DNA from 4 places in the Streptomyces sp. NPDC047869 genome. Region 3 is predicted to be linked to each of the others. Evidence: riboswitches for the same ligand, from Rfam matches in the RefSeq annotation. Region 3 holds a riboswitch; each other region holds the start of a gene.
What was found. Region 3 has a riboswitch for cobalamin ahead of AB0924_RS21450 (cobalamin biosynthesis protein). Riboswitches for the same ligand answer to the same signal wherever they lie in the genome.
Positions count from the first base shown of each region.

Region 1: another riboswitch for cobalamin. It lies ahead of AB0924_RS09490 (ribonucleoside-diphosphate reductase subunit alpha); the one in region 3 lies ahead of AB0924_RS21450 (cobalamin biosynthesis protein).
Region 2: another riboswitch for cobalamin. It lies ahead of AB0924_RS01385 (HoxN/HupN/NixA family nickel/cobalt transporter); the one in region 3 lies ahead of AB0924_RS21450 (cobalamin biosynthesis protein).
Region 4: another riboswitch for cobalamin. It lies ahead of AB0924_RS18440 (CbtB-domain containing protein); the one in region 3 lies ahead of AB0924_RS21450 (cobalamin biosynthesis protein).

Region 1 covers NZ_JBEYRK010000005.1:194,722-200,565, reverse strand. Annotated here, with positions in the region: gene AB0924_RS09505 (GntR family transcriptional regulator) at 1-586, shown strand, start outside; gene AB0924_RS09500 (DUF3311 domain-containing protein) at 724-987, shown strand; gene mctP (monocarboxylate uptake permease MctP) at 984-2,612, shown strand; cobalamin riboswitch at 2,748-2,886, shown strand; gene AB0924_RS09490 (ribonucleoside-diphosphate reductase subunit alpha) at 3,010-5,394, shown strand; gene AB0924_RS09485 (ribonucleotide-diphosphate reductase subunit beta) at 5,394-5,844, shown strand, end outside.
Region 2 covers NZ_JBEYRK010000001.1:293,552-299,395, reverse strand. Annotated here, with positions in the region: gene AB0924_RS01390 (nucleoside hydrolase) at 272-1,258, shown strand; gene AB0924_RS01385 (HoxN/HupN/NixA family nickel/cobalt transporter) at 1,290-2,375, opposite strand; cobalamin riboswitch at 2,404-2,609, opposite strand; gene AB0924_RS01380 (LAETG motif-containing sortase-dependent surface protein) at 2,747-3,679, opposite strand; gene AB0924_RS01375 (alpha-amylase family glycosyl hydrolase) at 3,938-5,584, shown strand; gene AB0924_RS01370 (DUF4142 domain-containing protein) at 5,581-5,844, opposite strand, start outside.
Region 3 covers NZ_JBEYRK010000016.1:55,285-61,128, forward strand. Annotated here, with positions in the region: gene AB0924_RS21435 (GH25 family lysozyme) at 1-141, shown strand, start outside; gene AB0924_RS21440 (inorganic phosphate transporter) at 286-1,575, shown strand; gene AB0924_RS21445 (hypothetical protein) at 1,600-1,827, shown strand; cobalamin riboswitch at 1,951-2,092, shown strand; gene AB0924_RS21450 (cobalamin biosynthesis protein) at 2,209-3,153, shown strand; gene AB0924_RS21455 (cobyric acid synthase) at 3,150-4,658, shown strand; gene cobN (cobaltochelatase subunit CobN) at 4,655-5,844, shown strand, end outside.
Region 4 covers NZ_JBEYRK010000013.1:9,810-15,653, reverse strand. Annotated here, with positions in the region: gene AB0924_RS18460 (hypothetical protein) at 1-29, shown strand, start outside; gene AB0924_RS18455 (phosphodiester glycosidase family protein) at 55-1,296, opposite strand; gene AB0924_RS18450 (DUF779 domain-containing protein) at 1,373-1,732, opposite strand; gene AB0924_RS18445 (histidine phosphatase family protein) at 1,819-2,421, opposite strand; cobalamin riboswitch at 2,527-2,671, shown strand; gene AB0924_RS18440 (CbtB-domain containing protein) at 2,707-2,928, shown strand; gene AB0924_RS18435 (CbtA family protein) at 2,954-3,718, shown strand; gene AB0924_RS18430 (spore photoproduct lyase family protein) at 3,825-5,015, opposite strand; gene AB0924_RS18425 (TspO/MBR family protein) at 5,094-5,606, opposite strand; gene AB0924_RS18420 (SsgA family sporulation/cell division regulator) at 5,651-5,844, opposite strand, start outside.

The DNA.
Region 1 (5,844 bases), on a different contig from region 3:
CGTCCGGCAGGCCCTGCAGGAGCTCGTCGTCGAGGGCCGGCTCGAGCGCATCCAGGGCAAGGGCACCTTCGTCGCCAAGCCGAAGGTGTCCCAGGCGCTGCAACTGACCTCCTACACCGAGGACATGCGCGCCCAGGGCCTGGAGCCCACCTCGCAACTGCTGGACATCGGGTACATCACCGCCGACGACCGGCTCGCCGAGCTGCTCGACATAACGGCCGGCGGCCGGGTGCTGCGCATCGAGCGGCTGCGCATGGCCAACGCCGAGCCCATGGCCATCGAGACCACCCATCTGTCGGCCAAGCGCTTCCCCGCGCTCCGGCGTTCGCTGGTGAAGTACACGTCCCTGTACACCGCACTCGCCGAGGTCTACGACGTCCATCTCGCCGAGGCCGAGGAGACCATCGAGACCTCGCTGGCCACCCCGCGCGAGGCGGGTCTGCTCGGCACCGACGTCGGTCTGCCGATGCTGATGCTCTCCCGCCACTCCCTGGACCACGCCGGCCGGCCGGTGGAGTGGGTGCGGTCCGTCTACCGGGGTGACCGGTACAAGTTCGTCGCCCGCCTGAAGCGTCCTCAGGACTGACCGGCGCCCAGGACCTTCACGCTCCGCACGCGAAATCGATGTGCCGATATGCGGACGAGGTCTTCCGCTTCCGTGACGGCGTCACCTAGATTGCCTGCGCATTACACAGGTGATCAGCGAGGGGACGGAGCCGTGGCATGTCCGAAACGCAAGAAGTGAGACCACCGGTGGTGACACCGGTCCGGGTGGTCATCGGCCTGAGTCTCGTCGCGCCCTTCGTGGCGCTGCTGTGGGTCGGCTCGTACGCCAAGACGGATCCCGCGTTCATCGGGATCCCGTTCTTCTACTGGTACCAGATGCTGTGGGTGGTCATCTCCACCGCGCTCACGATGCTGGCGTACAAGCTGTGGCAGCGTGACCAGCGCGCCCGTGGTGCCCGGAACGGGGGTGCGGCGAAGTGAAGGACGGCGTCAACGGCGTCGCGCTCGGCGTCTTCATCTTCTTCTTCCTGGCCGTCACGGTCATGGGCTTCCTGGCCGCACGCTGGCGCAAGGCCGACAACGAGCACTCCCTGGACGAATGGGGCCTGGGCGGACGGTCGTTCGGCACCTGGATCACGTGGTTCCTGCTCGGTGGCGACCTGTACACGGCGTACACCTTCGTCGCCGTACCGGCGGCGATCTACGCGGCGGGCGCGGCCGGCTTCTTCGCGGTCCCGTACACGATCCTCGTCTACCCGCTGATCTTCACGTTCCTGCCCCGCCTGTGGTCGGTCTCGCACCGCCACGGCTACGTCACCACCTCTGACTTCGTACGCGGGCGGTTCGGCTCCAAGGGCCTGTCGCTGGCCGTGGCGGTCACCGGCATCCTCGCGACGATGCCGTACATCGCGCTCCAGCTCGTCGGCATCCAGGCGGTGCTGGACGTGATGGGCGTCGGCGGCGGCGAGAGCACCAACTGGTTCGTGAAGGACCTGCCGCTGCTGATCGCCTTCGGCGTACTGGCCGCGTACACCTACTCGTCCGGTCTGCGTGCCCCCGCCCTGATCGCGTTCGTGAAGGACACGCTGATCTACATCGTCATCGCGGTGGCGATCATCTACATCCCGATCAAGCTGGGCGGGTTCGACGACGTCTTCGCCAAGGCGGGCGACGCCTTCAGCCAGGTCAACCCGGCGACCGGCAAGCCGCGCGGCGCGCTCGCACCGCCGGAGGCGGGCCAGTGGACGTACGCCACCCTGGCGCTCGGTTCCGCGCTCGCCCTGTTCATGTACCCGCACTCGATCACCGCGACCCTGTCGTCCAAGAGCCGTGAGGTGATCCGCCGCAACACCACCCTCCTGCCGCTGTACTCGCTGATGCTGGGTCTGCTGGCCCTGCTCGGCTTCATGGCGATCGCGGCCGGGGTGAAGGTCACCAACGGCCAGCTGGCGATCCCGCAGCTGTTCGAGGACATGTTCCCCGACTGGTTCGCGGGTGTGGCCTTCGCGGCGATCGGTATCGGCGCCCTGGTGCCCGCGGCCATCATGTCCATCGCGGCGGCGAACCTGTTCACCCGCAACATCTACAAGGACTTCATCAAGCCGGACGCCACGCCGAAGGAGGAGACCCGGGTCTCCAAGATCGTGTCGCTGCTGGTGAAGGTGGGCGCGCTGGTCTTCGTCCTGACGATGGACAAGACGGTCGCCATCAACTTCCAGCTGCTGGGCGGCATCTGGATCCTGCAGACCTTCCCGGCCCTGGTCGGCGGCCTGTTCACCCGCTGGTTCCACCGCTGGGCGCTGCTCGCCGGCTGGGCGGTCGGCATGGTGTACGGCACGCTCGCCGCGTACGGGGTGGCCTCGCCGACCCAGAAGCACTTCGGCGGTTCCGCGAAGGAGATCCCGGGCATCGGGGAGATCGGCTACATCGGCCTCACCGCGTTCGTGCTCAACGTCGTGGTCACCGTGGTTCTCACCTTCGTCCTGAAGGCCGTGAAGGCCCCGGAGGGCCTCGACGAGACCCGGCCGGAGGACTACACGGCGGACGCGGGCGACCCGGGGGTCGAGGTGGAACTCCCGCCGGCCACCGCGGGCAGCGCCCACTAGCGCGAGCCGGCCACGAACCACCCCGCAGCGGGCCGCCGAGGGCACCTCCCACGGCGGCCCGCTGTCATGCGAGTTGACCCTGCGGAGCCACCACAACACGCAACAGGCACAACATGTGGGGGTGACACGACAGCCCGGCACTAGATGTATGCTCATGCTCGCTGTCGCCGCAGGGGAATCCGGTGCGAATCCGGAACTGTCCCGCAACGGTGTACTTGCGTGTTTCCGCACGCCTGTTTCAGTCCGAGGACCTGTCGGCAGCGCGCGCCCGGCCGTCCGGTCCGGGTGCTCATCGACGTCCGGGCCTCGTGGAATGGGCCGGGGACGCGACGCCGTGCGCGCTCGCGCTGACCCCTGCCCTCCGCAAGGCCCCGTGCCGAGCGAGGGAGAGCCCCACGTGACCATCGCGCCAGCCGACCCGGCTTCAGCCACCCCGGCGAGCGGAGCCCCGGTGGAGACCGACGGTCCCGGTACCGCGCTGCTGCGGACCCTGACCGAGCTGACCGCCGACCTCCCCGACGCCGACCCCGGCCGGGTCGCCGCGGCCGCGCTGCGCGGCCGGTCCGCCCGGGCCGACGAGGCGGAGTTGCGCGAGCTGGCCACGGAGGCGGCCGCCGGACTGATCTCCGAGGACCCCGCCTACTCCCGGCTGGCCGCCCGGCTGCTGACCGTCTCCATCCGCGCCGAGGCCGCCTCGCAGGGCGTCACGTCCTTCACCGGGTCCGTCGCCGTGGGCCACCGGGAGGGCCTCATCGCCGACCGCACCGCGGAGTTCGTACGGCTGCACGCCGAACGGCTCGACGCGCTGGTCGACCCGGCGGCCGACGACCGCTTCGGCTACTTCGGCCTGCGCACGCTGCACAGCCGGTACCTGCTGCGCCACCCCATCACCCGCCAGGTGATCGAGACGCCCCAGCACTTCATGCTGCGCGTCGCCGCCGGGCTGGCCGAGGACGACACCGCCCGCTCCGTGGACGAAGTCGCCGCGCTCTACGGGCTGATGAGCCGCCTCGACTACCTGCCCTCCTCCCCCACCCTCTTCAACTCCGGCACCCGGCATCCGCAGATGTCGTCCTGCTACCTCCTCGACTCCCCGCTGGACGAGCTGGACTCCATCTACGACCGCTACCACCAGGTCGCCCGCCTCTCCAAGCACGCCGGCGGCATCGGCCTGTCGTACTCCCGTGTCCGCAGCCGCGGTTCGCTGATCCGGGGCACCAACGGGCACTCCAACGGCATCGTGCCGTTCCTGAAGACGCTGGACGCCTCGGTGGCCGCGGTGAACCAGGGCGGCCGGCGCAAGGGCGCCGCCGCCGTGTACCTGGAGACCTGGCACTCCGACATCGAGGAGTTCCTGGAGCTGCGCGACAACACCGGTGAGGACGCCCGCCGTACGCACAACCTGAACCTCGCGCACTGGATCCCGGACGAGTTCATGCGCCGGGTCGACGCCGACGAGCGGTGGTCGCTGTTCTCGCCGGCGGACGTGCCGGAGCTGGTGGACCTGTGGGGCGAGGAGTTCGACGCCGCGTACCGCAGGGCGGAGGCCGCCGGGCTCGCGAAGAAGACGATGCCCGCCCGGGACCTGTACGGCCGCATGATGCGCACCCTCGCGCAGACCGGCAACGGCTGGATGACCTTCAAGGACGCCGCCAACCGCACCGCCAACCAGACGGCGACCGCCGGCCACGTCGTGCACTCCTCCAACCTGTGCACCGAGATCCTGGAGGTCACGGACGACGGCGAGACCGCGGTCTGCAACCTGGGGTCGGTCAACCTCGGCGCCTTCGTGGACACGGCGGCCGGCGGCCTCGACTGGGAGCGGCTCGACGAGACGGTCCGCACGGCCGTCACCTTCCTCGACCGCGTGGTCGACATCAACTTCTACCCGACCGAGCAGGCGGGCCGGTCGAACGCCAACTGGCGTCCGGTGGGGCTGGGCGCGATGGGCCTGCAGGACGTCTTCTTCAAGCTGCGGCTGCCCTTCGACTCCCCCGAGGCCAGGGCCCTGTCCTCCCGGATCGCCGAGCGGATCATGCTCGCCGCGTACGAGGCCTCCGCGGACCTCGCCGAGCGCAACGGCCCGCTGCCGGCCTGGCGGAAGACCCGTACCGCGCAGGGCGTCCTGCACCCCGATCACTACGGGGTCGAGTTCACCTGGCCGGAGCGCTGGGCGGCCCTGCGGGCACGGATCGCCGAGGTCGGCATGCGCAACTCGCTGCTCCTGGCCATCGCGCCCACGGCCACGATCGCGTCCATCGCGGGCGTGTACGAGTGCATCGAGCCGCAGGTGTCCAACCTGTTCAAGCGCGAGACGCTGTCCGGCGAGTTCCTTCAGGTCAACTCGTACCTGGTGAGGGAGCTGAAGGAGCTGGGCGTGTGGGACGCCCGCACCCGCGAGGCGCTGCGCGACGCCAACGGATCCGTGCAGGACTTCGCCTGGATCCCGGCGGACGTACGGGCCCTGTACCGCACGGCGTGGGAGATCCCGCAGCGCGGTCTGATCGACATGGCGGCGGCCCGGACCCCGTTCCTCGACCAGGCGCAGTCGCTGAACCTGTTCCTGGAGACGCCGACCATCGGCAAGCTCTCCTCGATGTACGCGTACGCCTGGAAGTCGGGCCTGAAGACGACGTACTACCTGCGCTCGCGCCCGGCGACCCGGATCGCCCGCGCCGCCCGGGCGCAGACCCAGACCCCCATCCCCGTGCAGCAGGCCGCCGACCCCGACGCCGTCGCCTGCTCCCTTGAGAACCCCGAGTCCTGCGAGGCCTGCCAGTGATGACCAGCGAAGCCAAGAACCTGCTCGACCCCGGCTTCGAGCTGACTCTCCGCCCGATGCGCTACCCGGACTTCTACGAGCGCTACCGGGACGCCATCAAGAACACCTGGACCGTCGAGGAGGTCGACCTCCACTCGGACGTCGCCGACCTCGCGAAGCTGACGCCGGCCGAGCAGCATCTGATCGGCCGTCTGGTCGCCTTCTTCGCGACGGGCGACTCGATCGTCGCGAACAACCTGGTGCTGACCCTCTACAAGCACATCAACTCCCCCGAGGCCCGGCTCTATCTGAGCCGCCAGCTCTTCGAGGAGGCCGTCCACGTCCAGTTCTACCTGACGCTGCTGGACACCTATCTGCCCGACCCGGACGACCGGGCGGCGGCGTTCGCGGCGGTGGAGAACATCCCCTCCATCCGGGAGAAGGCCGGGTTCTGCTTCAAGTGGATCAACG
Region 2 (5,844 bases), on a different contig from region 3:
CGGCACCCGGCTCGGCACCGGCTCGGCACCACCGCCTCGGCACCGCCGCCTCGGCACCGGTTCGGTGCGAGCGCTGTGTGAACGCGCCTCGGCTCCCAGGCCCGCCCCCGGGGCCCGTTCCCGGCTGTCCGGACGGGGCTGGACGGGGATCGCCCGGATGTCCGCCTCCGGGGTGCCCGCGATCGCCGTGCGGCCGGGAATGCCGGGCGGCCGTAGGCTGAGGGGGCCTTCGTGGCGAGTCCTCGGGCCGCGGTGGCGGAAGGAGTCCGTCGTGGCCGGGCAGTCCGGTATTCCTGTGATCATCGACTGTGACACCGGCGTCGACGACGCCCTGGCCCTGCTGTTCGCCGTACGCCACCCGGGGATCGATCTGCGGGCCGTCACCTGCGTGGCCGGGAACACGGACGTGGACGGGGTGGTCCGCAACACCCTGACGGTGCTGGAGCGGGCCGGTGCCCCCGACATCCCCGTGGCACGCGGCGCCGAGCGCCCGCTGATCGAACCCGCCCGCTCGGCCCGGCACGTGCACGGCTCGGACGGCATGGGCGACCTGGGCCTGCCCGCGCCCACCCGCACCCCGGCCGACGTGGACGCCGTGACCCTGCTCCGCCGGGAGATCCTGGCCTCCCCCCGCCCGGTCACCCTCGTGCCCACGGCCCCGCTCACCAACATCGCCCTGCTGCTGCGCACCCACCCGGAGGTGACCCGCAACATCGAGCGGATCGTGTTCATGGGCGGCGCGGTCGCGACCGGAAACGCCACGCCGGTCGCCGAGTTCAACGTCTGGCACGACCCCGAGGCGGCGGCGGTGCTGCTCACCGCCGGAGTGCCGATCACGATGTACGGACTGGACGTCTTCATGCGGGTCGTCGTGCCCGGCACCGATGTGCACCGGCTGCGCGGCAGCGCCGATCCGGGCACCCGGCTGGCCGGGGAGCTCCTCGCCCACCGGCCCACCGCGCAGGGCGGCGAGCCGGAGGCCGAGGAGGCGGGCGGACTCGGTGACGCGGGCGCGGTGTGCGCGGTCGCCGATCCGGCGGGCATCACCACCCGGCGCCTGCCGGTCGAGGTCTGCCTCGCGCCCGGTCCGGCCCGCGGCCAGACGCTCGTCGACCGCCGCCCCCGCCCCGGCGAGTCCGAGATCCACGAGGGAGCCCGCGAACAGGCCCTGGTGGACGTGGCGTTGCAGGTGGACGTGGACCGCTTCGTGAAGCTGTACCTGGAGACCGTCGGGGGGCCTCAGGGACAGACGGGGTGAGGAACCGGAAGGGCAGGCCGCGGGTCCGGGGTCAGTCGGACGTCGCCGGGACCCGTGCCGCCCAGCGTTCCTCAACCCGCGCCAGCCGCCAGTACGCCAGCGCCGCCGCCCACACCACCACGAACAGCCCGACGATGACGTAGCCGACGCTGTCCAGGTCCAGCCCGGCGATCCAGCCGGTCACGGCGTCGCCCAGGTCGAACTTCTCGTGCAGGACCCCGACCAGCTCGATGGTGCCGATGAAGAAGGCGACGGCGATGGACAGACCGGTGATCGTGAGGTTGTAGAACACCTTGCGGACCGGGTTGGAGAACGCCCACTGGTAGGCGAAGTTCATGAACGTGCCGTCGAGGGTGTCGAACAGGCTCATCCCGGCGGCGAAGAGCAGCGGCAGGCACAGCACCGCGTACCAGGGCAGTCCGGCCGCCGCGCCCGAACCGGCCATCACCATCAGCGTGACCTCGGTGGCCGTGTCGAAGCCGAGCCCGAACAGGAAGCCCAGCGGGAACATCTGCCCCGGCCGGGACACCGACCTGGTCAGCCGCCCCAGCACGCGGTTCATGAAGCCCCGCGAGTCCAGGTGCTGTTCCAGCTCCCGCTCGTCGTAGGTACCGGACCGCATCGCCCGGAACACCCTCAGGATGCCGGCCAGCGCGACCAGGTTGAGGGCGGCGATGAGGTAGAGGAAGGTGCCGGAGATCGTCGTGCCCATGAAGCCGAGCACCTGGTGGGTGCGCGAGTGCTCGTCCATGACCCGGCCGGCGAGCCGGGTGCCGCCCGCGATCAGCAGGGCCAGCAGCACCACCACGCTGGAGTGCCCCAGCGCGAACCAGAAGCCCACCGACACCGGCCGTCTGCCGTCGGCCATCAGCTTGCGGGTGGTGTTGTCGATCGCGGCGATGTGGTCGGCGTCGAAGGCGTGCCGCATGCCGAGGGTGTAGGCGGTGACGCCGAGGCCGACGCCGAAGACGTCCTGCCCGACCTTGTAGTGCCCGGGGGCGACGAGCAGGAACAGCACCCCGAAGGCGACGACGTGCAGGGCGGCGATCACCGCCAGCAGCCCCGCCGTTCTGATCGTGTCCTCGCGTCGCCATCGGAAGGCAGCGGCATCGGCCATCGGATTCACGCTCCAGCACCTCGTGGATCATCTCGTGAGCTGCCGTGGCCGGTCTCCTGGCTTACGGGGTGGTGCGTTCGCCGTCCCTGCCTTCCCAGCCGTGGACACGGCCAGTGGCCCGGCGGACGCCGGACGGGACGGGAACTCCCCGATCACAGTGGCGAGGGCCGCGTCGGCATGGACCCCTGAGGGGCCGTCACCGACTTCCCGAGCACCACGGCCCGCCCACCGTAGGCAGGTGAACGCCCGTCCGTACAGCCGCACATCGGCGCGGGTACTCAAGATCACATACGGAACGACCCCCGCCGTCTCGCAGGCCTCGCGGCTGCCGCGAGCGGCGGGGGTCGTGGTGTGCGTGAGGAGGCGGGCGGTCAGCCCTGGGCGCCCCGCCTGCGGCGCGCGAGGACCACGAACGCGGCGCCGCCCGCGACCAGCACGGCGGCTCCGCCCGCGATCAGGCCCGAGTTGCCGCCGCCACCGGTCTCCGCGAGGTCGCCGCCGTCGTCACCGCCACCGTCCGGCGTGGGCGCCGAGCCGGCCCGCGACTCGGAGGCCGACGGGGCCGGCGCGGACTCCGAGGAGGCCGGGGACGGCGCCGCGGGCGACTCCGAGGCGCTCGGCGCGGGCGGTGCGGACTCCTCCGCGGGGGCGCTCGGCGACGGGGACTGCGGCTCCTCCGGGACGCTGGTGCAGTCCTTCGTGCCGCCGTTCCAGGCCGCGATCAGCTTGTCCTTGATGACCGGGTGGTCCGGGCCCTCGGGCAGGGCCCCGTGCTCGAAGCCGTCGTCCGCGCCGGACTTGCCGTCGAACCTGACCGCGCCCCGGTAGAGGTCGATCTGCGCGAAGCAGCCCGCGTCCGGTACCGAGATGTCGAGGGAGTCGGTCTCGCCCGGCTTGACGGCCACCGTGTCGAAGTCGACGAAGACCTGCTCACCGGAGGTGGCGAAGCTCGCGCCGTGGGCCAGGTAGGAGGCGAGCGAGGCGGTGCAGCCGGCGGCGTCCCCGGCGGCACGGACCTTGACGTGGACCTTGCCGTCCTCGCTCGGCCTGAGGTTCTGGTCGTCGACCTTCACCGAGTCGAAGAAGTTCACGCCGTCCAGCGAGAACTGGCAGCGGTCGGTGCCGGTCTCGGTGCCCGCGCCGGTGCCGGGCGTGTAGTGGCCGCCGGCCTTCCAGCCGTCACCGCCGTGCGTGCCGTGGGCCCAGGCGCCGGAGGCGGCGGCGATCGAGGCGGCGCAGAGGGCGATCGACGCGGCGCCCGTCCCCAGCAGGCGGCGCGCGGTGACACGTCTGGCTATGGACATGGATATCCCATCGCAGAAGCTCGAGTGAGCGAAGAAGTCAGAAGAGACACGCGGCCCATCGGTCATATGCGCCACAGTGTGAGGCCATGGTGATCGGCCCTGCTGAAACCTGTCAACCTGCGTGAATACAGGGGTCGTTCATGGGGCCGTCACAACTCCATCACACGAGGAATGATCCACTCCTCATCGTCCGAAGGTTCCCTTTCCGGGCAATGTGGACAGTCTCTGTACTGTCGTCCTTCCCCGAAGGGAGCCCGTATGGCAGACCTCTCGTCCCGGAACCCCGACTGGTGGCGCCAGGCCGTCGTCTACCAGGTGTATCCGCGCAGCTTCGCCGACGCCGACGGCGACGGGCTCGGTGACCTCAGGGGAGTCACCCAGCGCCTGAACCACCTCGCCACGCTCGGCGTCGACGCGCTGTGGCTGAGCCCCTTCTACCCCTCGGAACTGGCCGACGGCGGCTACGACGTCGCCGACCCCCGGGACGTCGACCCCCGCCTCGGCACCCTGGACGACTTCGACGCCATGGCGGCCGAGGCGCACCGGCTCGGTCTGAAGGTCGTCGTCGACATCGTCCCCAACCACACCTCGCACCAGCACCCCTGGTTCCAGGAGGCGCTGCGGGCCGGTCCCGGCTCCGCCGCCCGGGACCGCTACGTCTTCCGGTCCGGCCGCGGCACGCACGGTGAACTTCCGCCCACCGACTGGCAGTCGGTGTTCGGCGGCAGCGCCTGGCGGCGGGCCGCGGACGGCGAGTGGTACCTGCACCTCTTCGCGCCCGAGCAGCCCGACCTGAACTGGGAGAACGAGGAGGTCCGCGCCGACTTCCGCACCACCCTGCGCTTCTGGTCCGACCGGGGCGTCGACGGCTTCCGCGTCGACGTCGCGCACGGCCTCGCCAAGGACCTCGCCGAGCCGCTGCGGGACATCGGCGGCATCGGCGCCACGGGCGAGGAGGCTCTGCTGCGCGTCGCGCCCGGCAGCCACCCGTACTGGGACCGCGACGAGGTGCACGAGATCTACCGCGACTGGCGCAAGATCTTCGACGCCTACACCCCGCCCCGCACCGCGGTCGCCGAGGCCTGGGTCCCGGACGCCCGCCGCGCCCTGTACGCCCGCCCGGACGAACTGGGCCAGGCCTTCAACTTCGAGTATCTGCAGGCCTCCTGGGACGCGGACGAGCTGCGCGAGGTCATCACCGGCTCGCTCGCCACCGCCCGCACCGTCGGGGCCTCGGCCACCTGGGTGCTCTCCAACCACGACGTCGTACGGCACGCGTCCCGCCTGCTGCTGCCGCCCGGCACCGACGAGAACGCCTGGCTGCTGTCCGGCGGCAGGGCCCCGGCCGTCGACCCGGCGGCCGGTCTGCGCCGGGCCCGGGCCGCGACCCTGCTGATGCTGGCGCTGCCCGGCTCCGCTTACGTCTACCAGGGCGAGGAACTCGGCCTGCCCGAGGTCGCCGACCTGCCCACCCAGGTGCTGCGGGACCCGATCTGGGAGCAGACCGGCCATGTCCGCAAGGGCCGCGACGGCTGCCGGGTGCCGCTGCCGTGGACCTCGGACGGGCCCTCGTACGGGTTCGGGCCGGGGGCCGCCTGGCTGCCGCAGCCGGAGTCCTTCGCCTCGTACGCGGTCGCGGCGCAGGCCGGTGCCGAGGGCTCCACCCTGGAGCTGTACCGCACCGCCCTGCGGCTGCGCCGGAAGCTGCTGGAGGGCGAGACGCTGACCTGGACGCCCGGCCCCCCGGCCGGTGTCCTCGACTTCGCCCGCACCGATAACTGGCGCTGCGTCACCAACCTCACCGAGCGGCCCGTACCGCTGCCGCCGGGCGAGGTGCTGCTCGCCAGCACCCCGCTCGCGGAGGCAGGATCGCTCCCGCCGGACACCACGGTGTGGCTCGGCTAGCCCACGGTCGGAGTCGGGGTGGGGGCCGGGGCGTTCCCGACGGAGCCGCCGCCGTCGCCGGTGAGGCCGCCGAGGTTCAGCGGGGTGGAGGTGGCGTTCGGCGGCGGGGTGAGCACCACCTCCGGCTGGCCCGCCGGCGGCGGGGGCGGGGTGAGGTTGTCGGAGGGCAGCTTCGGCGGGGTGGTCTGCTGGAAGATGGTCTGCTCGAAGTCGACCAGACCGGTCTTCTCCATCACCGTGATGTGGTCCAGCACGGTGTT
Region 3 (5,844 bases):
TCAGGACCTGGATCACTGCCCGGCGGCTGGTCGTCCTGGACCTTCTGGCAGTACGGCACCGAGGGCGGCCTGCCGGGTGACCAGAATCTCTTTCACGGGCCACCGCCGAGCCGGCTGCGGGCCTTCGCGCGGGGCCGGTAGCCAAGGGGCGCCCCGGCCGGCCGCTCGGAGCGGAATCCCGAACCCCCGTTACCGACACCCCCACGCCTGACCCAGTTCACCTTCCGTTCACCCAGGTTGCCTACGTTCGACCCGCCAATGACGCTCGAACGATTGCCTGGGTAAATGGAAAGCTTCTCGCTGATCCTCGCGATTGTGGTGGTAACCGCACTCGCGTTCGATTTCACGAACGGTTTCCACGACACCGCCAACGCGATGGCCACCACCATCTCGACCGGCGCGCTGAAGCCCAAGGTCGCGGTGGCCATGTCCGCCGCGCTCAACCTTGTGGGCGCTTTCCTCTCCGTGGAGGTCGCCAACACGATCTCCAAGGGTCTCGTCGATGAGAACGGCATCCGTCCCGAGGTCATCTTCGCCGCCCTGGTCGGCGCGATCCTCTGGAACCTGCTGACCTGGCTGGTGGGACTGCCCTCCAGCTCCTCCCACGCCCTGATGGGCGGCCTGATCGGCGCCACCGTCGCCTCGGCGGGCTTCGGCGCCGTCCACGGCGACGTCCTGGTCACCAAGGTGCTGCTGCCGGCGGTCGCCGCCCCGGTCGTGGCCGGACTTGCCGCCATGCTCGCCACCCGCTTCTCCTACGGGATCGGCGGCAAGGCCGAGGGCGACGCCACCCGCAAGGGCTACCGCGCCGGCCAGATCGCCTCCGCCGGACTGGTCTCCCTCGCGCACGGCACCAACGACGCCCAGAAGACGATGGGCATCATCACCCTGGCGCTGATCGCGGGCGGTGCCATCGCCCCGGGCTCCAACCCTCCCACCTGGGTGATCCTCTCCGCCGGCATGGCCATCGCGCTCGGCACCTACATCGGCGGCTGGCGCATCATCCGCACCATGGGCACGGGCCTGACCGAGCTGGAGTCGCGCCAGGGCTTCGCCGCCCAGACCAGCGCCGCCACGGCCATCCTGGCCTCCTCGCACCTCGGCTTCTCGCTGTCCACCACCCACGTCGTCTCCGGCTCCGTGATGGGCGCGGGTCTGGGCCGCAAGGGCGGCGTGGTCCGCTGGTCCACCGCGACCCGCATGGCCGTCGCCTGGGTCCTCACCCTGCCGGCCGCCGCCCTGGTCGGGGCGCTCGCCGAGTCCGTCACGGACCTCGGTGACTGGGGCACCGCCGTCGTCGCGGTCTTCCTGGTCGGCTCCAGCGCCGCCATCTGGAAGCGCTCCCGCCGCGAGGTCGTCGACCACACCAACGTCAACGGCACCGACGAGGCCGCCGAGCCCGCCGGTGTGGTGACCACCGCGATCGCCGCGGTGACCCCGCCGCCGGCCGGCACCGTCACCCTCACCGAGGGGCCGGCCATCAGCTTCCCGTCGCAGTCCAGCGGCCCGGCCCCGGCCGTCGCCGAAGTCACGGCACCGGCCGCTACGGCCGTGCCCCCGGCCGCCACCGTCTGACCCGGTTACCGGAGGAAAAGCAACATGAAGATCGACTGGGCGGCCATCGGCTCCGTCTTCGGCGTCAGCCTGGCCTTCACGGTGGGCCTGGTGGCCCTGTTCACCCTCGGCGTCAACGGCCTGTCCCGGCGGGAGAGGGCGGCGGCGCAGGGCGGGTCCGCGGCGCTCGCCGTGACCGGCGCGTACGTGTGCTTCGCGGCGTGCGCGGCGGCCGTGGCCTACGGCATCTACCTGATCGTGGCCAAGCCCTGACCCGAGCCACCCTCGAAGAGGCTCCCCGCCGGTGCGTTCCGGCAGGGAGCCTTTTCCATGCCCGGATCTCGCCGGTGTGGGGCTGAGCACACTCTCCCCTCGCAGGTCAAAGGCAAGTTGACGGCCCTTCGGGGCGCGTGGTGGACTGCCCGGGCCATGTACGGCGGCAGGAGAGGAAGCCGGTGCGAATCCGGCGCGGTCCCGCCACTGTGACCGGGGAGTGATCCCCGGGAGCCAGGAACTCTCACCGCCGGCTTCGTCGAACCAGGGCGCGGACACCCTGAGTGAGGACACATATCGCCATGCTCGGCCGCAGATCGAGGACCCTTACCAGGGCCTGTCACGAGAGTCCCGCCTCCGCGCCCACGGCCGGCTGAGCCGATGGGTGCCGATCGCGCTTACGCGTACGGCGCCGCCGCCGGCCTTCTCGGTGACCTGCTCCTCGGCGATCCGCGCCGCGGGCATCCGGTCGCCGCGTTCGGGCGGGCGGCCGCTGCCGTGGAACGCGTGCTGTGGCACGACCACCGCGGCTGGGGCGCTCTGCACACCGCCGTCTGCGCCGGCGGCGCCGTGGCCGCCGGGCTCGTCGCCCGACGGGCCGTGCGCCGCTCCCCCGTCGCCTCCGCCGCGCTGACCGGCGTGGCCACCTGGGCCGTCGTCGGGGGCACCTCGCTGGCCCGCGAGGCCCGGGCCATCGGGCGCGCGCTGGAGGCCGGGGACGTGACGGCGGCCCGCGCGCGGCTGCCCCATCTGTGCGGCCGGGACCCGCAGGCGCTGGACGCCGACGGGATCGCCCGGGCCGTGGTCGAGTCCGTCGCCGAGAACACCTCCGACGCCGTCGTGGGCGCGCTGGTGTGGGGTGCCGTGGGCGGGGTGCCGGGGCTGCTCGGGTTCCGGGCCGTCAACACCCTGGACGCGATGGTCGGTCACAAGTCGCCGCGCCTGCGCCGGTTCGGCTGGGCCTCCGCCCGGCTCGACGACCTCGCCGGGTGGCCGGGGGCCCGGCTGACGGCCGTGCTCGCCGCGCTGGCCGGACCGGACCCGCGGGGTGCCGTACGGGCCTGGCGGGCGGACGCGGCCAAGCACCCGAGCCCCAACGCCGGTCCCGTCGAGGCCTCGTTCGCGGGCGCCCTGGGCGTGCGGCTCGGCGGGACGCTCTCCTACGCCGGCCGGGTGGAACACCGGCCCGTACTGGGCGGCTGCACCGGGCGGGCCGTCCGGGTCGCCGACATCGACCGGGCCGTGACGCTCTCCCGCCGCGTCGGCCTGCTCGCGCTCGGTGTCACCGCCGGTGCGCGCCTCCTCGCGAAGGGACGTGGCAAGTGAACGGTGGTCTCCTCGTCGCCGGCACCACCTCCGACGCCGGCAAGAGCGTCGTGACGGCCGGGATCTGCCGCTGGCTGGTGCGCCAGGGTGTGAAGGTGGCGCCGTTCAAGGCGCAGAACATGTCCCTCAACTCCTTCGTCACGCGCGAGGGCGCCGAGATCGGGCGGGCACAGGCGATGCAGGCGCAGGCCTGCCGGGTGGAGCCGACCGCGCTGATGAACCCCGTGCTGCTCAAGCCGGGCGGTGAACAGAGCAGCCAGGTGGTGCTGCTGGGCAGGCCGGTGGGCGAGATGAGCGCGCGCGGCTACCACGGCGGGCGCCAGCAGCGGCTGCTGGGCACGGTGCTGGACTGCCTGGCCGAGTTGCGGGGCACGTATGACGCGGTGATCTGTGAGGGGGCCGGTTCGCCCGCGGAGATCAATCTGCGGCGGACGGACATCGTCAACATGGGGATCGCGCGGGGCGCGCGGCTGCCCGTCCTCGTGGTCGGCGACATCGACCGCGGCGGCGTCTTCGCCTCCTTCTTCGGCACCCTCGCCCTGCTGTCGCCCGAGGACCAGGAACTGGTCGCCGGTTTCCTGGTGAACAAGTTCCGGGGCGACGTCTCCCTGCTGGAGCCCGGCCTCGACATGCTCCACGGGCTCACCGGACGGCGGACGTACGGCGTGCTGCCGTTCCGGCACGGGCTCGGCATCGACGAGGAGGACGGACTGCGGGTCTCCCTGCGCGGCACCGTGCGGGAGTCCACGGTGGCTCCTCCGGTCGGAGACGACGTGCTGCGGGTCGCCGTGTGCGCGGTCCCGCTGATGTCCAACTTCACCGATGTGGACGCGCTGGCCGCCGAACCGGGCGTCGTGGTGCGGTTCGTGGACCGGCCGGAGGAGCTGGCGGACGCGGACCTGGTCGTGGTCCCGGGGACCCGGGGCACGGTCCGGGCGCTCGAGTGGCTGCGGGAGCGCGGCCTCGCCGACGCCCTCGTACGCCGGGCCGCCGAACACCGGCCCGTGCTCGGCATCTGCGGTGGCTTCCAGATCCTCGGCGAGCACATCGAGGACGAGGTCGAGTCGCGCGCCGGGGAGGTCCCGGGGCTCGGAGTGCTGCCGGTGCGGGTGCGGTTCGCCCGTGAGAAGACGCTGACCCGGCCGGTCGGCGAAGCCCTGGGCGAACCGGTCGAGGGGTACGAGATCCACCACGGCGTGGCCACCGTCGGCGGGGGCCGGCCCTTCCTGGACGGCTGCCGGGCCGGACAGACCTGGGGCACGCACTGGCACGGCTCGCTGGAGTCGGACGGCTTCCGGCGGGCCTTCCTGCGCGAGGTGGCGGCCGCCGCGGGACGCCGCTTCGTACCGGCCCCCGGCACCTCGTTCGCCGCGCTGCGCGAGGAGCAGCTCGACCGGCTCGGCGACCTGATCGAACAGCACGCGGACACGGACGCGCTGTGGCGGCTCATCGAGTCGGGCGCGCCGCAAGGACTGCCTTTCATTCCACCGGGAGCGCCCGCATGAGCACAGTGTTGTTGTTGTCGACCGCCGACACCGATCTGCTGGCGGCCCGGGCCTCCGGCGCCGGGTACCGGATCGGCAATCCGACCCGGGTGGACGTGGCCGGGGAACTGCCGGGGCTGATCGAGGGCGCGGACCTCGCGGTCGTACGGCTGCTCGGCGGCAAGCGGGCCTGGGAGGACGGGCTGGCCGCGCTGAAGGCGTCCGGCGTCCCCGCCGTGCTGCTGGGCGGCGAGGCCGTGCCGGACGCCGAGCTGATGGCCGAGTCGTCCGTGCCCGCGGGCGTGGTGGCCGAGGCGCTGAAGTACCTCGTCGAGGGCGGCCCGGACAACCTGGCCGAACTGGCCCGGTTCCTCTCCGACACGGTGCTGCTCACCGGCGAGGGCTTCGAGGAGCCGCGGAAGATGCCGGAGTTCGGCGTCCACGGCTCGTACCCGGTCCGGGACGGCCGTCCGACGGTGGGCGTGCTGTTCTACCGGGCGCACGAACTGAGCGGCAACACCGCCTTCGTGGACACACTGTGCGAGGCGATCGAGGCGCGGGGCGCCAACGCCCTTGCCGTGTACTGCGGTTCGCTGCGCGGAGCGGACGCCGGGCTGTACGAGCTGCTGGGCCGGGCCGACGCGCTGGTCGCCACCGTGCTGGCGGCCGGCGGCACACACGCCTCGCAGGCGTCCGCCGGCGGGGACGAGGAGTCCTGGGACATCGGGGCGCTCGCCGATCTGAACGTGCCCGTGCTACAGGGGCTCTGCCTCACCTCCTCACGGGCCGCCTGGGCGGAGTCGGACGCCGCCCTGTCCCCCATGGACGCGGCGATGCAGGTGGCCATCCCGGAGTTCGACGGACGGCTCGTCACCGTGCCGTTCTCCTTCAAGGAGCAGGGTCCGGACGAGGTACCGGTGTACGTCGCGGACCCCGAGCGGGCCGCGCGGGTCGCCGGAATCGCCGTACGCCATGCCGAGCTTGCCCACAAGCCGAACGCGGAGAAGCGGATCGCGCTGGTCTTCACCGCCTACCCGACCAAGCACTCCCGGGTCGGCAACGCGGTCGGCCTGGACACGCCCGCCTCTGCGGTCCGGGTGCTGGACGCGCTGCGGGACGCCGGCTACGTGGCCGAGGGTTACCCGGACAACGGCGACGAGCTGATCCACCGGCTGATCGCGGCCGGCGGCCACGACGTCGAGTGGCT
Region 4 (5,844 bases), on a different contig from region 3:
CCGACCTGGTGAGCAGCCTGCGGCCGTGACCAGCCCGCGGCCGTGAGCCGTGGGTCAGCCGGAGAAGACCCCGATGCCGTTGGGCACCGGGCGTTCGGCGCCGCCGCTCGGGTGGTTGCGGACCGTCACCCCGCTCGCGCCCGCGTCGCGGGTGACCATCTCGCTCGACCCGCCGCCGTCGAGGTTGAACGCGTCGGAGGCGCCCAGGCCGCGCATGGTGGCCGCCTCCTCGGCGATCGTCAGGCCGCTGCGGGAGTCGTCGGCGCCGTCCAGCGCGAGCAGCAGCAGCTGACGGCCGCCGCCCTTGAGACCCGCGACGGTGCGTACGGCGGAGGCGGTGTCGTCGAGTCCGGACAGCGGCGTGCCGTGGCGGAGCACCGGGTAGCCGCCGACCGCGAACGCGTAGGGGACCTTGGCGGTGGCCGCCACCAGGCCGTGGGTGACGGTCACCGCGTCGCCCGGGGCCAGCTCGCGCAGCTCCCGCGCCCCCTGTTCGCGGCCCACCAGGACGGTGGTGCCCGAGGGGATCGGACCGCCGCCCGGGGTGCCGGCGGCGCCGACCACCCGGCCGTGGCGCACCTTCACCTCGTAGGTGTCCGTCCCGCAGCCCGCCGCCCGGTCGGTGTCCGTGCCGCAGATGGCGCGCACCCGGGAGGCGCCGCCCCACCGGGAGGTGAAGGCGCCCACGGAGTTCTGCGGCAGCGCGTACTGGTTGAGGCCGCCCAGCGGGAGCTTCCCCCGCGGTGTGGTCACGGAGCCGGTGAGGGAGAGGCGGTCCATCCGCGCCCGCCGGTCGGTGCCCACGCCCAGCACCTCCCGCGTGGTGGTCCCGGGCGGCAGCGCCGGCCCGAACCGCTGGCCCTTGGGCACCGCCGCCTTGAGCGCCTGACCGCCCGCGACCGCCGGGCCCACGGTCGCACCGGTCGCCTCGACGCCCGGGTGCTGGGTCTCGGTGATGTCGAAGAAGTCGCCGTTGACACCCGCGACCGCGCCGGCCGTGTCGGCCAGCCGGGACACGGTCGCCCGGGCCGCCACCGCCCCGGGATGCAGCAGGTCCGTCCGGACGTGTGGATTGGCCAGGTCGACGGTGAGCAGATGGGCGTGGGTCCGTCCGGCCGCCGCCGTGATGTCGAACTCCCGGTACGTCACCCCGGGAGCGATCCGCCTGCCGGGTCCGCCGGCCGGCACGGCACCGGCCGGCGCCGCCCCGGCCAGGGCAGCGCCGGCCAGTACGCCGAACGCCGTGAGAACCGTGAGAACCGATCTGCCCGCCGCCGTCCGCCCGTCCCGATTCATCGCGCCCCCTGATGCCTCGTCAACTGCCGTCAGTGCTCAGGGGAAGTGCACCAGACGACGGTGACGTGCGGGGCGGCTAGGCGTCGACTACGCGAGAACGGGTGAGAAAACGCACCCCCTCGGGTGCCTCCAGCGAGAAACCGCTCCCTCGTCCGGGTACGACGTCCACGATCAGCCGGGTGTGGCTCCAGGCCTCGTACTGGCTCCGCGACATCCAGAAGGTCACGGGCTCCTCGACGCCGTCCACCGCCAGCTCGGCCAGCATCACGTCCGAACCGCCGGTGCGGAACTCGCCGTCCGGGTAGCACATGGGCGCGCTGCCGTCGCAGCAGCCGCCGGACTGATGGAACATCAGCGGTCCGTGCTCCGCCCGCAGCCGGCGTACCAACTCCGCGGCCTGTGGGGTGAGTTCGACGCGGGGCAGTTCCTCTTGCATGGTCACCGTCCTGGAGAGCCGGGGGCGTCGGACCCGGCCCAGTCTCACGGCCGGCCGCCACGGCGTCCAGGGGGCGGTGGCGTTCCTCAGCGGTCGGGGACGCCCTCCGGTTTGCCGCTCGTCCCGCCCAGGACGGTGGCCGGCGTGAGGTTCCAGCGCCCGGCCCGGCCGGTGAACCCGGCAGCGGTCAGGGGCGGTACGTCGATCCGCCAGAAGGCGGCCTCCGGAGCGCCGAGCACCCGCACGGTCACGGCGCGCACGACCTCCGGCTCGACCACCGCCACCGTGCGGCCGGCGGACCGGGCGGCCTCCTCCAGCCAGCCCCCGACCCGGGCGCACAGCAGGCGCACCGACTCGCCGCCGTGCGGGCTCGCCGCCGGGTCGGCCAGCCACCGGGCCAGCGCCTCCGGTTCCGCGGCGCCGACCTCCTCGAGTGTCCGCCCCCGCCAGCGGCCCATGTCGAGGCCGGCCAGGGCGGGTTCGGCACGTGCGTCGAGACCCAGCGCGGCCGCCGTCTCCCGGCAGCGGGCCGTGGGGGAGACGAGGGCCTCGGCGGCCGGCCGCAGTCCGTCCGCGGCCGACCGGGCGCGCGCGGCGCCCGCCGCGTCGAGTGAGCACCCGTCGTCGAAGCGGGCCTGCCGCAGGGCCGGGTTCATCGCCGGTGAGATCAACATCACTCGGCTCGTCATGAGGTCGCCTGCATGGTCAACAACCCTTTCGGCACAGGGATTTCACAGCGTACGGCGGCCGCGGGGCGCACCGCTCCGCACCCGTGCGCCCTTGGCCGCACCGGCGCTTCGCGGTACCTTCTCGGCGATATCGACGACGGAATGCGGAAGCCGGTGGGAATCCGGCACGGTCGCGCCACTGTAAGCCCCGTTCACACCACTCCTGGTGCGGGCCGGGCAAGTCAGACCCGCCCGTCGTCCCGTGCACCACCGAGCAGGGACGCGAGTTCCCCAGGAGGTCCTGCCATGGCGCAGTCCGCCGTTCAGCCCAGCACCAACCCCACCGTCATCCCCGCCAAGCTGCCGATCGGCGCCATCGCCCCCTGGGCGGTCTTCTTCGGCGTCCTGATGCTGGTCCTGCTGTACTTCGTCGGCGCCGAACAGGGCGCGACCTCCGTGATGTCCGGCGAGAACGTGCACGAGTGGGTGCACGACGCCCGGCATCTGCTCGGCTTCCCCTGCCACTGACCGGGGCGAGGAAGCGCACGAGCTCATGAACTCGGCAACTGTCCGGAACCTGTTGGTGCGTGGCATGCTCGCGGGACTCGCCGCGGGCCTGCTCGCCCTCGTCGTCGCCTACTTCCTCGGTGAGCCGCGTGTCGACTCGGCCATCGCCTACGAAGAGGCGCACTCCCACGAACACGGCGTGGAGGCGGTCTCCCGCACGATGCAGTCGACCGCCGGCCTGTCCACCGGCGTCCTCCTCTACGGCATCGCGTTCGGCGGCATCGCCGCCCTCGCCTACTGCTTCGCGCTGGGCCGCATCGGCCGCTTCGGGCCGCGCGCGAGCGCGCTGCTCCTGGCGGCCGCCGGCCTCGTCGCCGTCTACGTCGTGCCGTTCCTGAAGTACCCGGCCAACCCGCCGTCCGTCGGCGACCCCGACACGATCGGCAAGCGCACGACGCTGTACTTCCTGATGATGGTCCTGAGCGTGCTGCTGGCGGTCGCCACGGTGATCCTCGGCAAGCGGCTCGCCCCCCGCCTGGGCAACTGGAACGCGACGGTGGCCGCGGGCGCGTTCTTCCTGCTGGCCGCCGGGCTCGCCTACGCGTTCCTGCCGGCCGTCGACGAGGTCCCCAAGGACTTCTCCCCGAGCCTGCTGTGGCAGTTCCGCCTGGCGGCACTGGCCGTCCAGGCGACCCTGTGGACCGCGTTCGGGCTGGTCTTCGGCGTCCTCGCGGAACGTGTGCTCACCGCCGAGCGCACGGCCGGTGAGCGGCAGGACGCCGGTCCGCGCGCTCCGGCCGCGCACCACTGAGGCACCCCGCGCCCCGGCGTGAGGCACCGGTCCGCTCGCGGGCCGGTGCCTCACACGTCGTCGGCGGATCCCCGGCCGACGTCGGAGGCGGTCCGCGGGGCCGGGTTCAGAAGGCGTACCGGATGCGCAGCCAGGGAGCGTGCGCCGCGACGAGCCGGCGCAGGTCGTCCAGGGCCCTCGCTTTGACCAGGTGGTCGTAGCGCACGTTCAGCGCCCCGTTCTCGGAGCGTTTGCCCTGCTGGATGCCGGGCTGCCAGAGCACGTCCTCGGCGCGCGGATGCCAGCCGAGGTTGACCTCGTGCAGTTCCCGGTTGTGGGTCAGCATGATCACCTCGGCGGCCGCCTGCCGCTTGACCCGGTCCGGGAGCACGTCGTCGAGCCGCCGGAGCAGTTCGGCCCAGGCCTCCTGCCACCCGGGGCGCAGCACCACGGGGGAGAGGTTGAAGTGCACCTCGTACCCCGCGTCAAGGAAGTCGGCCGCGGCGGCGACGCGCTCGGCCACCGGTGACGTCCGGATGTCCAGCAGCCGGGAGTCCTCGCCCGGCATGACCGAGAACCGGACGCGGGTGCGGCCCCGCGGATCGAGTGCCAGCAGATCCGGGTTCACGAACTTGGTGGCGAAGGACGCCTTGGCGGTGGGCCACTGCCGGAAGGCGTGCACGAGATCGGCGGTGTTGTCGCAGATCAGCGCGTCCACCGAGCAGTCGCCGTTCTCGCCGATGTCGTAGACCCAGGCCTGTTCGTCGCACTGGTTGGGTTCCCGCTTGGGCCCGTGCCGCGCGATGTGGCGGCCCAGGTGGCCGATGATCCGCTCGATGTTGGTGAAGACGGTGACGGGGTTGGCGTATCCCTTGCGGCGCGGCACGTAGCAGTACACGCAGGCCATCGCACAGCCGTTGGACGGGCCGGGGGCGATCCAGTCGGCGGAGCGGCCGTTGGGCCGCGTGGTGAGCGTCTTGCGTTCGCCCAGCACCAGCGTCTCGCCCTTCACCCGCACCCAGCGCCCGACGTTCCCCTCGTCGCCGTGCAGCTCGGGAACGCGCCAATGGGAGTCCACCTCGACGACACGCGCGGCAGGGTGGCGGGCGAGGATCTGGCGGCCGCGGGGCGAGGCAGCGGCGGCGGGCTCGGCGTAGATCGTCCGCACGGGAAGCAGCCGCCGGGCGGCGTCGGAGTCACGGAAGAGCGGGCCGGTGGCCGGCATCCGTCCCGGCTCGTCCCCGGAGGACGCGACGCCGGGCAGGGCGTCGAGCCCGAACAGCGCGCCGTCGTCCAGCGCGGCGGAGAAGTCCCTCATGTGTGGTTCGCCGGGTTTCTTGACTGACGTCGCATACGGCCCACTGTACGCAGGCGTGACACGCCGGTGCGGAGGCCGTCAGCGGTTGAGCCGGACGATGGAGGCGTTCAGGGCCGCCGCGAAGGCGCACCAGGCGGCGTAGGGCAGCAGGGCTCCGGCCGCGGCCCGGTCGGTGCGGGCGATCTGCCGGATGAGCTGGGCGTTGCCGATGTTCAGCAGCACATCGCCGGCGAGCGCCGCCTTCGGGGCGCGGTGGGCGAAGAACAGCCGGCTCCATGCCGCGTTCAGCGCCAGGTTCGCCCCCAGGTCGCGAACGATCCCTGCCCGCCGGCGCCGGTCCGGGGCGCGCCCGAGGGCGTGGCCCGCCGCGCAGGCGATCGACGCGTACAGCGGGGTCCACACCAGGCCGAACGCCCACGGCGGAGGCTGCCAGGACGGCCGGCGCAGCGAGGCGTACCAGGTGCTGTCCGGACCGGTCGCCGCGGCGCCCACGGCGGCGGTGACGGCCACCGCCGCCGTGGCCGCGCCGTACCGCTGCCAGGGACCGGGCCCGGGCCGCCGGGTGCCTCCGCGTTCGCTGATCACCCTCATGTCCTCACGTCTTCCCGGGCCGCGCCCGATGTCACCGGTCGGGGTCAGTCGCCGCGCAGCAGCTCCGCCAAAATGTCGTCCCACCGCAGGCGGGAGCTCTCGGTGCCCGCGGGCACCGCCTCGAACGTCTCGGCCAGCCAGCCCTCGAACGGGTCCGCCGGTACGTACAGCACGGCGGCCCCGCCCGCGCCGCGCAGCACGATCCGCAGGGTGGTGGACCCGTGGCAGCGGCAGGGCG